2 linked regions of the Rhizobium sp. N324 genome follow. The protein of the gene in region 2 binds, or shares a complex with, the protein of the main gene of each other region. Links are inferred from orthologs where the notes say so. Each region holds a gene or a part of one and is shown on either strand. Other genes may lie near its edges.

The links.
Region 1: the proteins of xseA (region 2) and AMK05_RS04995 are in contact, whole or in part, in a cryo-EM structure (PDB 8TXR), measured with the Escherichia coli proteins. The link is inferred for Rhizobium sp. N324 from one-to-one orthologs.

The regions. Positions count from the first base shown.
Region 1 is NZ_CP013630.1:1,054,781-1,059,595, forward strand. What follows is about bases 2,126-4,815. They hold AMK05_RS04995 (exodeoxyribonuclease VII small subunit), read right to left. Parts: upstream 3,752-4,815; coding sequence 3,500-3,751; downstream 2,126-3,499. Other genes in these bases: AMK05_RS04985 (pirin family protein), read right to left, coding at 2,126-2,542; AMK05_RS04990 (SDR family NAD(P)-dependent oxidoreductase), read right to left, coding at 2,658-3,425; AMK05_RS05000 (histone deacetylase family protein), read right to left, coding at 3,754-4,689. In the rest of the region: AMK05_RS04980 (phospholipase D-like domain-containing protein), read left to right, coding at 1-1,578; more of AMK05_RS04985, read right to left, coding at 1,619-2,125. UniProt on the Escherichia coli protein: Bidirectionally degrades single-stranded DNA into large acid-insoluble oligonucleotides, which are then degraded further into small acid-soluble oligonucleotides.
Region 2 is NZ_CP013630.1:320,601-328,570, forward strand. What follows is about bases 2,827-5,778. They hold xseA (exodeoxyribonuclease VII large subunit), read left to right. Parts: upstream 2,827-3,486; coding sequence 3,487-5,070; downstream 5,071-5,778. Other genes in these bases: AMK05_RS01550 (hypothetical protein), read left to right, coding at 2,827-2,964; AMK05_RS01555 (hypothetical protein), read right to left, coding at 2,986-3,231; AMK05_RS01565 (MarR family winged helix-turn-helix transcriptional regulator), read right to left, coding at 5,387-5,778. Outside these bases: AMK05_RS01545 (glycosyltransferase), read right to left, coding at 1-962; more of AMK05_RS01550, read left to right, coding at 1,123-2,826; more of AMK05_RS01565, read right to left, coding at 5,779-5,884; AMK05_RS01570 (EamA family transporter), read left to right, coding at 5,966-6,877; AMK05_RS01575 (aminopeptidase), read right to left, coding at 6,825-7,970. UniProt on the Escherichia coli protein: Bidirectionally degrades single-stranded DNA into large acid-insoluble oligonucleotides, which are then degraded further into small acid-soluble oligonucleotides.

The DNA.
Region 1 (4,815 bases), 730 kb from region 2 along the record:
GAGATCAACAAGCGGGATCAAAACGGCAGGCCGATCAGGAAGGCCGACGGCACTTTCGAGAAAATCGCGGTCAAGGCCTATGAGGGCGCCCCGCGGCCGCTCGGTTATCTCGGGCCGGCCGTCGTCACCAACCCGGTCCATGTGACGCGCAAGCGCGGCCAGTTCGAGTCGAGCTTCACCAACGGCATTCTCGCCGCCCAGTGGCTGCGCAACGTCCTGCTGGAGGACGGCGTGAAACAGCCGAACGAGCTGATCGACATGATTTCCAATCCGGAAAACGGCATCCGCAAATATCTGGCCGGCGATGTCATTCCGATGCTCAGGGAATTCATGAATGCGCCAGGCCGCTTCCTCGTCGCCCTCTACGAACTGGAGGACGAGGAGCTGCTGGCGCTGCTGATTGCCAATAAGGAGAAGCTGCGCATCATCCTCGCCAATACCGGCAAGGTCGGGGACGATTGGGATGTGCGCAATGCGCATGCCCGCCAGGCGCTGATCGAGGCCGGCGTCGAGATTCACCACCGGATGTTCAACAATTCGAGCCAGATCGGCCACAACAAATTCGTCGTGCACATACCGCCGAATGGCGCTCCGCGCAGCGTCTTCACCGGCAGCACCAACTGGACGGCGACCGGGCTTGCCGGCCAGTCCAACAATGCGCTGATCGTTCGCAACGACGCGATTGCCGCGGCCTATGTCGGCTATTGGGAGCGGATTCTGGAAGACAATGGAACGCTGGAAGCGCCCGTCGAATTCGATGACGGCATGCCCGACAACCAGCAGAGCAAGAAATTCCGGCGCGCGAACGAGACGCCTTCCGTTGTGCCGACAGGCGGCGGGACTTCGGTTGAAGCCTGGTTTTCGCCGAACATGCAGAGCCGCAGAAAGGGCAAGGCGACGCCACCCGATCTTCGCGAGGTCTACCGCCTGATGCGCCGTGCCGAGCACGCGGTGCTGTTTCTGGCCTTCTATCCCGGCCAGTCGGGCAGGGATTGCATCGTCGGCGAGGCGATCGATATCGGCCTCAAGGATCAGAAGCTGATCGTCACCGGCGCCGTTTCAAGCGCCCAGGCCATGCCCAACTACGTCGCCGGCAAGGACCATGATCCCGAGGATCCGGACGATGACGAAGACGCCGTCTCACCCCACACTTTCGACGAAGCCAATGTCTCGGTCGTCCGAGCCTCGCGCATCGATGACCGCCAGCTGCTGGCCGATTTCGGCGCCGAGGAACTGACCGCCAAGAAAGTGGGCGCCATCATCCACGACAAGGTGCTGGTGATCGATCCCCTGTCGGACGATTGCGTCGTCGTTCTCGGCAGCCACAATCTCGGCTTCAAGGCCTCCTACGCCAATGACGAAAACATGCTGATCGTCAAAGGCGACCGCGCGCTTGCCGAGGCCTATTCTGTCCATATCCTCGATGTCTATGATCACTATCGCTTCCGCGCCGTCGAGGCGGAATTGAAGCGCCAAGGCAAGAAGGGCTGGTCGGGCTTTCTCAACGTCGATGACAGCTGGCAGGACGGCTATATCAACCGCACCAAGGGCGCGCTGACGCGGTATTTCGCGGGTTGAGATTCTGCAGCCAGTCGTCGGCGGCGCATCGCCGCCGCCGTCACCCTTCCGGCAAAGGCACGAATTCCTCTTCGTCGCCGGGAACGATATCGAAGCGGCCGGAGCGCCATTCCTCCTTGGCCTTTTCGATCCGCTCCTTCGAGGAGGAGACGAAATTCCACCAGATATAGCGTTTCGAATTCAGCGCCGCGCCGCCGAACAGCATCAGATGACAGCCGTCGCCGCCTGCTTCCAGCGTGATCGGATCGCCCGGCCGGAAGACCAGCAGCTGGTCGGCGGCGAAGCGGTCGCACGAGATGACGACCTCGCCTGAAAGCACGTAGACGGCGCGTTCTTCATGTGCCGCGCCGAAGGGAAACTTCGCGCCCGTCTGCAGGCTGAGATCGACATAGAGCGTGTCGGAGAACACCCCGACCGGCGATGCCATGCCTTCGAACGAGCCGATGACCACACGCCCGCGCACGCCTGGAGTCTCGATCAGCGGCATTTCGGACTTTTCCGTATGGGCGAAGGAAGGATCGATCTCCTCCTTGTCGTCGGGCAGCGCCAGCCAGGTCTGCAGCCCTGACATCAGCAGCGGGTGGCCACGCAGATTGTCGGGCGTGCGCTCGGAATGCACGATGCCGCGGCCTGCCGTCATCAGGTTGATATCGCCGGGACGGATGACCTTTTCGGTGCCGAGGCTGTCGCGATGGCGGATCTCGCCGTCGAAGAGATAGGTAACCGTCGACAGCCCGATATGCGGATGCGGCTTCACGTCGAGCGCCTCGTTGGGCTTCAGGATCGCCGGCCCCATGCGGTCGAAGAAGATGAACGGCCCGACGAGGCGCCGCTGCCGCGTCGGCAGCGCCCGCCGCACCTGAAAGCCGCCGATATCGCTGGTGCGCGGAATGATCAGGTTCTCGATCGCATCACAGGCGAAGGCATCGCCGGGCAGGGGATCTTTTCCGGGAAAGAAGGACATGACGGATCTCCGATCTGAGGCGCCGCTGCAGCACTTTGATCGCTGCAGCGTCGCATTGTCCACAGATAGCGCTTAGAGCCCCGCCCGTCCAATCGGGCGTTGCGCCCGCCCTGTCTCAAATCGCCGTAAAACCGTTGTCGACGAAAAGGTGGGCGCCATTGACGAAGTTCGATTCGTCGCTGGCGAGGTAAAGGGCGGCCCGCGCCACATCCTCGGGCTCGCCGATCCGGCCCTGCTGGGCGGCGATGGCGGCATCCGAGACATCGACGCCGAGCGCCTGCAGGTCCGCCACCTCGCGCAGGCCGTGCGGCGTGCGGATGAAGCCGGGGCAGACGGCGTTGCAGCGGATGTTGCGGTCGCGGAATTCCACTGCGATGGCACGGGCAAACATATGCACGGCGCCCTTGGTGGTGTCGTAAAGCACTTCCATCGGCGTGGCGGCGACCGCCGAGATCGACGAGGTGCAGACGATCGATCCGCCGCCAGCGGCAATCATCTTCGGCAGCACCGCCTTGGTCATCAGAAACATCGAGCGCACATTGACGGCGTGCAGCCAGTCCCATTCCTCAAGCGTCGTTTCCAGGAAGGGTTTGATGACGATCGTGCCGGCATGGTTGAAAAGTACGGTCACCGCGCCATAACGTTCCTCGACGCCGGCGACGGCTGCTTTGACAGCGGCTTCATCCGAGACATCCGCCGTCCAGCAATCAGCCTCGCCGCCGGCATCGCGGATCGCCTTGACGGTCTCGGCGGCTGCTTCGCCATTGCGGTCGATAATGGCGACACGCGCGCCTTCAGCCGCAAACAGCTTCGAGGCCGCACCGCCCATGCCGGTCGCGCCGCCAGAGATGATGGCGACCTTGCCCTTCAATCTATCCGTCATTTGTCTGTCCCCTCATGGTTCTGGAGGGGATCATAGATCGGCCGCAAGCCGATCGCCAAGCGCCTTCGATCCGCTCAGGCCCCGTCCAGCGGCTCGACGGCCTGCGGCTTGCCGGCGCGGTCGAGCCGGATCTTCTCGATGCGATTTTCGGCGGCCGAAAGCAGCGTCTCGCAATGTTTCTTCAGCGCTTCGCCGCGCTCATAGATCTCGATCGATTCATCCAGCGCCACGTCGCCGCGTTCCAGCCGGGCGACGATGCTTTCGAGTTCGGCCACCGCCTTTTCGAAGGAAAGGCCCGATACCTCAGGCTTGGCGCTGTCAGTCATTCTCAACCCTTCATCATTCGCAGAATATGCATGCCCGCCGATTCGGCGAGGCCTTCGAGATCATAACCGCCTTCGAGCAGGCTGACGACCCGGTTCTTCGCGTAGCGATCGGCGAGCTCCAGGACCCGCCCGGTCGCCCAGTCGAAATCCTCGCCCGTCAGATTGATCTGCGCTAAGGGATCGCGGTGATGGGCGTCGAAGCCGGCGGAGATGATGACGAGATCCGGCCGGAAATCGGCAACGGCCGGCAGCACGCGCGATTTGAACGCCTCGCGGAAATGGTCGCTGCCGACATTCGGCGAGAGCGGCGCATTGACGATGGTATTGTGTTTGCCCTTTTCGTCTTTGGCGCCGCTGCCGGGGTAAAGCGGCATCTGATGCGTCGAACAGAACAGCACCGAGGGGTCGTCCCAGAAAATATCCTGGGTGCCGTTGCCGTGGTGCACGTCCCAGTCGATGATGGCGACGCGTTCGGCGCCATGCCGCTTCTGCGCATGGCGGGCGGCGATCGCCGCATTGTTGAAGAAGCAGAAGCCCATCGCCGTCATCTTTTCGGCATGGTGTCCGGGTGGGCGGGCGGCGACGAAGACATTGTCGGCGGCGCCGGAAAAGACGTCGTCCACCGCCGCCATCGCCCCGCCGATCCCGGTCAGCGCCGCCTGCAGGCTTTTGGGACTGGCATAGGTATCGGCTTCGAGCTGGTTGATCCGGTCTTCTTCCTCGGGGATCTCCCGCATCACGGCTTTGAGATGCTCTTCCGGATGGGCCAGCAGCACCGCATCCGCGCTCGCTTCGGGCGCCTGCCGGCGCTCCAGCCGCTCGAAATTCGGATGTTCGAGCGCGACATTGATGGCGCGGATCCGGTCCGATCGCTCCGGATGGCCGGCCGGCGTCACATGTTCCAGGAAGATCGGATGTTCATAAAGACGGGTGCTCATGGAGACACTCTATCGGTCGCTTATGTCATGTTCCACAGCAGATGGGGCATCGCCTGACGATTTCAACAAGCGCTCCTGCCGCGCCATCTCGCCGCCGGCGGCATTATAAATTCCTGTCATCTCAGC
Region 2 (7,970 bases):
GTCTGGCTGAGCGGTGCCTTGACCATGCTCGGCGTCTCCAGATTCATATAATGGATGCGAAGCTGTTCGGCGCGGGCGCGGGCCACCGAATCCAGGATGACGCCGGCAGTGAACAGCATGAAAGAGATCATCATCAGTGCCATCGACAGCACCCAGGTCGGCATGCGGCTGACGAGACCCGTTGCGAAATATTCCGCCAGCACCGGCGCCATAAAGCCGAGGCTCGCCAGCATGAAGCTGGTGCTGATCGTGCTGAAGAAGGCGAAGGGCCGAGTTTCCTTCATCAGCATCGCGAACATCCAGAGGATCCTGCCGCCGTCGCGGAAGGTCGAAAGCTTGGAATGCGAGCCTTCCGGCCGGCGGCCGTAATCGAGTTCCAGCTCGCTGACCGGCAGCTTCAGCCGCGAGGCGTGCACCGACATTTCGGTTTCGATCTCGAAGCCGCCCGAGACCGCCGGGAAGCTCTTGACGAAGCGGCGCGAGAAAGCGCGGTAGCCGGAAAAAATGTCGGTGAAGTCGGGGCCGAAGATCGTCCGGTAGAGCAGGTTGAAAAGCCGGTTGCCGAGCGCATGGCCCTGACGGCCGGCATCGGCATGCACGCCGCGCCGGGTTCCCACAACCATATCGGCCCGCTCGGTCAGCAGGGTGCGCACCAGCTCTTCGGCGTCCTCTGGTGCGTAAGTGCCGTCGCCATCGGCGATGATGTAGATATCGGCCTCGATGTCGGCGAACATGCGGCGCACGACGTGGCCCTTGCCTTGCCGCCGCTCGCGAACGACATGCGCGCCGGCCAGCATCGCCTGCAGCGCGGTGCCGTCGGTGGAATTATTGTCGTAGACATGGACCGCCGCATCCGGCAGCGTCGCGCGGAAACCCCGCACCACAGGGCCGATTGTCGCCGCCTCGTTATAGCAGGGAAGCAGGACGGCAATATTCGGATTATCGGTATGCGATCGGGCCATGACTCTACTCGTTACACTGAAAGCCGCACGCAGCCTAAATCACCCGCCGTTAATAAGACCCTATGACGCAGGCAAAATCGGCGCCTGGCGCCACGGCTTTACACTTTCTTGATCGGCGACGGCTAAGCTTCGGCCATCTGGAAACGAAGCGCTAACCACGATGAACGCCGTGCAGCCGATCGCCAATGCCGCATCCGTGACCACCGTCCAAAGGGGCGGGCTGGGCAGGCTGATGATGCGCCTGTGGCCAACCGTCATCACCTATAGCGTCCTTCTCGCCGCCATCCTCCTCGTCGCCAAGCTTTGTACCGCCACCGATTATGTCGGTCCCGACAATGACGACGGAATGCGTCTGGTCGAGGTCCGCGATTTTCTTGCCGGGCAGGGTTGGTTCGATCTGATGCAATATCGCCTCGGCCTCGGTGGCGGCACGCTCATGCATTGGTCGCGGCTGATCGATCTGCCGATCGCTTCGCTGATCTGGTTCTTCGGCCTGTTTGCGCCGCGCGAAACGGCCGAGGCGCTGGCGCTTGCCGTCTGGCCGGTTTCGCTCGTCCTGCCCGCCATGCTTGCCATGGCCGTTGCCGGGCGCCGGATCGGCGGAATTGCCGGCATGCATATCTGTCTCGGCATGACCGGTCTTGCGATCTACACGGGCAACCGTTTCGCGCCGGGAGCCATCGATCATCACAATGCCCAGCTGGCGCTGGTTGCGACGATGGTGGCGATGCTGCTGGATCCTCAGCGGCGCGGCTGGAGTTATGCGCTTGCCGGTATCGCCGCAGCGGTCGCCATCGCCATCGGCGCCGAGACGACGCCTTTCGTTGCCGCCGTCTGTCTGACCATCGCTTTTCTCTGGGCCTGGGAAGGGGAAAAATTCGCCGCTGCCGCGAAGGCCTTCGGGTTGGCGCTGGCGATTGCGATCAGCATTCTCTTTGTCGCAACGGTACCGCCCCGCCTCTATTCGACGGTCACTTGCGACAATCTCTCGCTCGGTTATTACAGCCTGGCGGCGATCGGCGGCGGGTTGCTGCTGTTTTCGGCGGTTTTTGCCAGCCGCCTGCGCCGGCCGTTGCGCTTTGCCGCACTTGGCCTCGTCGGCGCCGGCGTTCTCGGTTCGGCGATGGTGATCGCGCCGCAATGCCTGAGCGATCCGCTCGCCGGTCTCGATCCGATGCTGGTCGAACTCTGGCTGAAGAATGTGTCGGAAGCGCAGTCGGCCTTCGTTCTTCTTCGCACCGATCCCTCCTCCCTCGGTGGCTTCTATGCGGCCGGCCTGTTCGGCATCGCGGTCTGCATCTTCCGCATCGTTCGGCGCGACCGCATGCAGATCCACCTGGTTCTGCTTTTCCTGCTCGCCATCAGCTGGGCGATCGCGCTGGTCCAGGTGCGCGGCAGCACTTTCTCGAACCTGCTCTCCATTCTGCCGCTTGCCTTGCTGATCATCGATATCAGACGGATCTCCAACAGCGACAGCGAGAACGTTTCCACCGCCTTCGTCTATATCGTGACGGTGCTGGCCAGCGTTCCGGCCGCCTGGGCAGTCGGCGGCGGACTTATCTCGCTGCAGATGGAGAATGGCGCGCAGAAGCAGGCGGCGGAAAAGCTGCATTCCTGCACATCGAAAGCGGCGCTGGCGCCGCTCGCCGGGCTTCCGGCCGGACTGGTCTCCGCACCCTCGGAAATGGGCGTGCCGATCCTCCGTTTCACGCAGAACCGGGTTCTCTCCGCGCCCTATCACCGCAATCAGGGCGGCATGCTGACGGAATTGCATATCGGGCTGGCGGAGCCGCAGGAGGCGGAAGCTTTCCTGAAGGGGGCTGATGTGACGGTGCTTGGCTTCTGCCCCGGTGACCTGCAGACGCGGGAGATCGCCAAATTGAAGCCGGATGGGCTCTACGCCGAACTCGGCAAGGGCAATATTCCGCCCTATCTGGAAAAGCTTCCGAAGGCGGCTGAGGTGGGTGTTCAGTTCTTTCGCTATCGGCCGGCGGCGAACTGACGCCGGCCTTTCGGCTGACCTTTAGTGGGAAACGCGCGTCGCGGGGCGAAGCCGCGTTTTGGCATAGAGCCCGAGAACGAAGAGCATCAGGCCGCCATTATAGCCGAGAACGGCATAGACGAAGGCCAGGATGGAGACCGGCCCGGGCGAGGTGATCGCCGCCGCGGCAAAGGTTATTCCGATCAGCGCGGCGATCAACGCGATCGCGGCAGCCGAGCGCGTTTGCCCGGCGGTGATGCCCAATGCTGCTGCTGTGAGAATAATCATTTCAGCACCTTCCCAGTGATAACGAGGGGAAGCATAGGAAGCGCCAGCTAACAAAGATTTACCGGCCGCCCCGGCCGAAAAGCCTTTGTATTGCGGTGGTTAGCAATCCCTTTCGTCTATAACGCGCATTCTAACTATGCGTTCCGCAACCAAACGGATTTACCCGATTTCGCTGCGATCTCGACAGCCGGGGAAACAGGCTTGTGCCGCGGCCCCGACCTTCCAGTTTGCCGCCGATCGACATAGAAAGAAGAGATGAGCAACCTCTTCGACAGCGATTCGCCGACCAACCTTGCCGAATACTCGGTTTCGGAGCTTTCCGGCTCGATCAAGCGCACCGTCGAAACGGCCTTCGACCAGGTTCGCGTGCGCGGCGAAATCTCCGGCTATCGCGGGCCGCATTCTTCGGGCCATGCCTATTTCGCACTGAAGGACGATCGCGCCCGCATCGACGCCGTCATCTGGAAGGGCACCTTCTCGCGGCTGAAGTTCCGCCCGGAAGAGGGCATGGAGGTGATCGCCACCGGCAAGGTCACCACCTTTCCCGGCTCCTCGAAATATCAGATCGTCATCGAGACGCTGGAGCCGGCCGGCGCCGGCGCGCTGATGGCGCTGATCGAGGAGCGCAAGCGCAAGCTTGGCGCCGAAGGTCTGTTCGATGCCGCCCGCAAGAAGCGGCTGCCCTTCATGCCCAAGGTGATCGGCGTCGTCACCTCGCCGACCGGCGCCGTGATCCGCGATATCCTGCACCGCATCTCCGACCGTTTTCCCGTGCATGTCCTCGTCTGGCCGGTGAAGGTGCAGGGCGAGGGCTCTGGCGAGGAGGTGGCGAACGCCATTCGCGGCTTCAATGCGCTGGAGCCGGCCGGTGCCATCCCCCGCCCGGACGTGCTGATCGTCGCGCGCGGCGGCGGCAGCCTGGAGGATCTCTGGAGTTTCAACGACGAAATCGTCGTGCGTGCGGCCGCCGAAAGCCGGATACCGCTGATCTCGGCGGTCGGCCACGAGACCGACTGGACGCTGATCGACTATGCCGCCGATGTCCGTGCCCCGACGCCGACGGGGGCGGCCGAAATGGCCGTGCCGGTCAAGGCGGAGCTTGAGGCGCAGGCCGCGGCCCTTGCCGCGCGGCTGCAGGGCTGCATGAACCGGCAGATGGATCAGCGCCGCCAGTCGGTGCGCGCTCTGATGCGGGCATTGCCGTCGCTCGATCAGCTTCTCGCCTTGCCGCGCCGGCGTTTCGACGAGGCGGCGGCCGGCCTTGGCCGCGGGCTCGAACTCAACACCATCAACAAGCGCCGCGGCTTCGAGCGCGTCGCCGCGCATCTGCGTCCCGATGTGCTGGCCAACCGCATCGCCGAGCGGCGGCAGACGCTGAATGAGCGAATGGTGCGGGCCGAGCGCATGGTCGAGCGGCTGATCGACCGCTCGAAATCCCGCGTCGGCCGCGCCGAGGCGGTCTTTGCCTCGCTGCCCGCCCGCCTGCAGGCGCAGACCGGCCGCGCCCGCGACCACCTCGCCAATCTCATCCGGCACGCCGACACCGCGACATCCCATCGGCTGATCCGCGCAAAAGCAGCCCTCGCGGCGCAGGATCGCGTGCTGCAGTCGCTCTCCTACAAGAATGTGCTGAAGCGCGGCTACGCGGTGATCCGCGACGAAGAGGACAGGCCGGTGTCGCAGGCTTCAGTCCTTTCGACAGGCGCCGCAGTCTCGATCGAATTTTCCGACGGCCGCATCGGTGCGGTGACCACGGAAGGCAGCGCACCGCCTGCCTCGCTGAAGAAGCGGCCCGCCAGGGAAACCGGCGATCCGTCGAAGCAGGGAAGTCTGTTTTAGAGCGGTTCCTGGCGGCCGACGCGCTGGTTGCTGTCATGGGTCCCCGGGTCGAGCCCGAGGACGACGGAGGGTGAGGTGCCTATGAGGCAGGGACCGCAAGCGCGTCGTGGTTTGTTGAAGCGGAGTGTAGGGAGTCTGTGCGGCAGGTAGGGCAGCGTTACTGTCGTTGCCGACGCAATTGCCACGCAAAAACCGCTGGCGCGCCTTGCTGAAATTCCTCCGGACGTTCCTATCTTGCCGCTCGGGTCCTCCACCTCCGTCCTGCTCGGGCTTGACCCGAGCATCCATGCCGCAAGCACGTCGCTACATGGTGAAGTCACTCGAAATCCGAAAGAAACTTCCTCAGCAGCCGGTCGAGTTCCGTCTTGTCGGCAGCGCTCAGATTCCCCGTCAACAGCCGCTGATTGGCGACATGCGCATCGACGGCCGCTTCCACCGTCGCCAGCCCCTTATCTGTCAGCGCGATCAACACGCTTCGCCTGTCATCCGGGTTGACGATGCGCTCGACGAAGCCTGATTTCTCCAACTGGTCGATGCGGTTCGTCATCGTGCCGGAGCTGACCATGGTCATCTCCAGGAGCTCGCCCGGCGAGAGCCGGTGCGGCGCGCCGGAGCGGCGAAGCGTGGCCAGCACGTCGAAGGCGGAGGTGGAAAGCCCGTGCTTCAGCAGCACCGCCTCCACTTCGCGGCCGAGATGGGTTCCGAGGCGCTTCAGTCGCCCGAGGATGCCCATCGGTTCGACGTCGAGGTCCGGGCGCTCGCGGCGCCATTGCGCCAGGATTCTGTCGACATGATCTTGCTTCTCTTCACCCATGTCACATCGATAGCAGGAGATATCTTGACGTCAAGATAAATTGTGCTATCCTGATTTTATCTTGATATAGAGATTCTTGAAGTGAAGACAAGCTCACGATATTTCGCCGATGTGCTGATCACCGCCGTGGCTCCGGCCATCTGGGGCAGCACCTATTTCGTCACGACATCCTTCCTGCCGCATGGTTATCCGCTCACCGTCGCGATGCTGCGCGCTTTGCCGGCAGGCCTGCTTCTGCTGCTCATTGTTCGCAAGTTGCCGACGGGCATCTGGTGGGGCCGCGCCTTCATTCTCGGCGCGCTGAACTTCGCGTTCTTCTGGGCGATGCTCTTCGTCTCGGCCTACCGGCTGCCAGGTGGCGTTGCCGCAACGGTCGGCGCGGTGCAACCGTTGATCGTCATCGCGCTGTCGCGCCTTTTCCTCGGCAAGGCGATCCGGCCGCTTGCCGTGCTGGCTGGTCTTGCCGGCATGGCCGGCGTGGGATTGCTGGTGCTGACGCCGAAGGCGGGGCTCGATCCTGCGGGCGTGGCTGCCGGTCTTGCCGGCGCCGTCTCGATGGCCTTCGGCACGGTGCTGACGCGGCGCTGGGCGCCGCCGGTGTCGAACCTCACCTTCACCGCCTGGCAATTGACGGCGGGCGGGGTCCTGCTGATGCCTTTTGCGCTTTTCCTCGAACCGGCGCTGCCGGAACCGACCATCGCAAATATCGCCGGCATTGCCTATCTCGCCCTGATCGGCGCGGCCTTCACCTATCTGCTGTGGTTTCGCGGCCTGTCGCGCATCGAGCCCTCGGCGGTCGCCTCGCTCGGCTTTCTGAGCCCCGTCGTCGCCACCCTGCTCGGCTGGCTGGCGCTCGGCCAGAGCCTGGCGCCGGCGCAGATCGCCGGCTTCGCCATGGTGCTTGCCAGCGTCTGGCTCAGTCAGCGCGCGACGACGCCGGTCAGGCCCATTCGCCCTGCCGCATCACCGGAACCCGCGAACCATCCGGCTTGAGACCGTCGATATCGACCTTACCCGAACCGATCATCCAATCGATATGGATGAGGCTGGAATTGCCGCCCTGCGCCTTGATCTCTTCCTGGCTCAGTGTCGCGCCGTTCAGGAAGCACTTGGAATAGCATTGGCCGAGCGCGATGTGGCACGAGGCGTTTTCGTCGAACAGCGTGTTGTAGAACAGGATGCCGCTCGCCGAGATCGGCGAGGAATGCGGCACCAGCGCCACTTCGCCGAGCCGGCGCGCGCCCTCGTCGGTATCGAGCACCTTGTTCAGGACCTCTTCACCGCGCGATGCCTTCGCCTCGACGATGCGCCCGGCCTCGAAGCGCACCTGGATATTGTCGATCAGCGTGCCCTGGTGCGACAGCGGCTTGGTGCTGGACACATGGCCTTCGACGCGCAGCGCATGCGGCGTGGTGAAGACTTCTTCGGTCGGAATGTTCGGATTGCAGGTGATGCCGTTCTTGGCGGTGGAAGCGCCGCCATGCCATTCATGCCCGTCGGCAAGCCCGACCGTCAGGTCGGTGGCCGGTCCCTGGAAATGCAGTGAAGCGAAGCGCTCGCCGTTCAGCCAGGCGGAGCGCTTGGCCAGATTGGCATTGTGTTCGGCCCAGGCGGAGACGGGATCGCTGACATCGACGCGCGAGGCGGCAAAGATCGCCTTGGCGAGCTTGGCGATGGCGATCGGTTCAGGATCGTCGGGGAAAACCACCTTGGCCCAGGACGGATTGGGATAGGAGACGATGTTCCAGTTGATGTCGAAATTCGAGATCTTTTCCAGCGCCGGCTTGTAGGCGGTCGATGTGGCGCGGTTGGCGCGGCCGACCTTACCGGCATCCTGCTCGGACAGGAGCAGCGGATTGTCGCCGGCAACCGCAAGGCGCGCCGCCCCGTTGGCATAGGCCTTGGCCATGCCCTCATAGAGCCAGTCGGAGGCGCGGTCGAAGCTCTCGTCGCTGCCGTGCTGATAGCGCGCCAACGTCGTTTCCTCGTCGGAATAGAAGGCGGTGACGAGGCCGGCGCCGGCCTGATAGGCGTGGCTGGTGATCAGCCGAACGAGCGGCAGCGCCACCACAGGCGCGGTGATCAC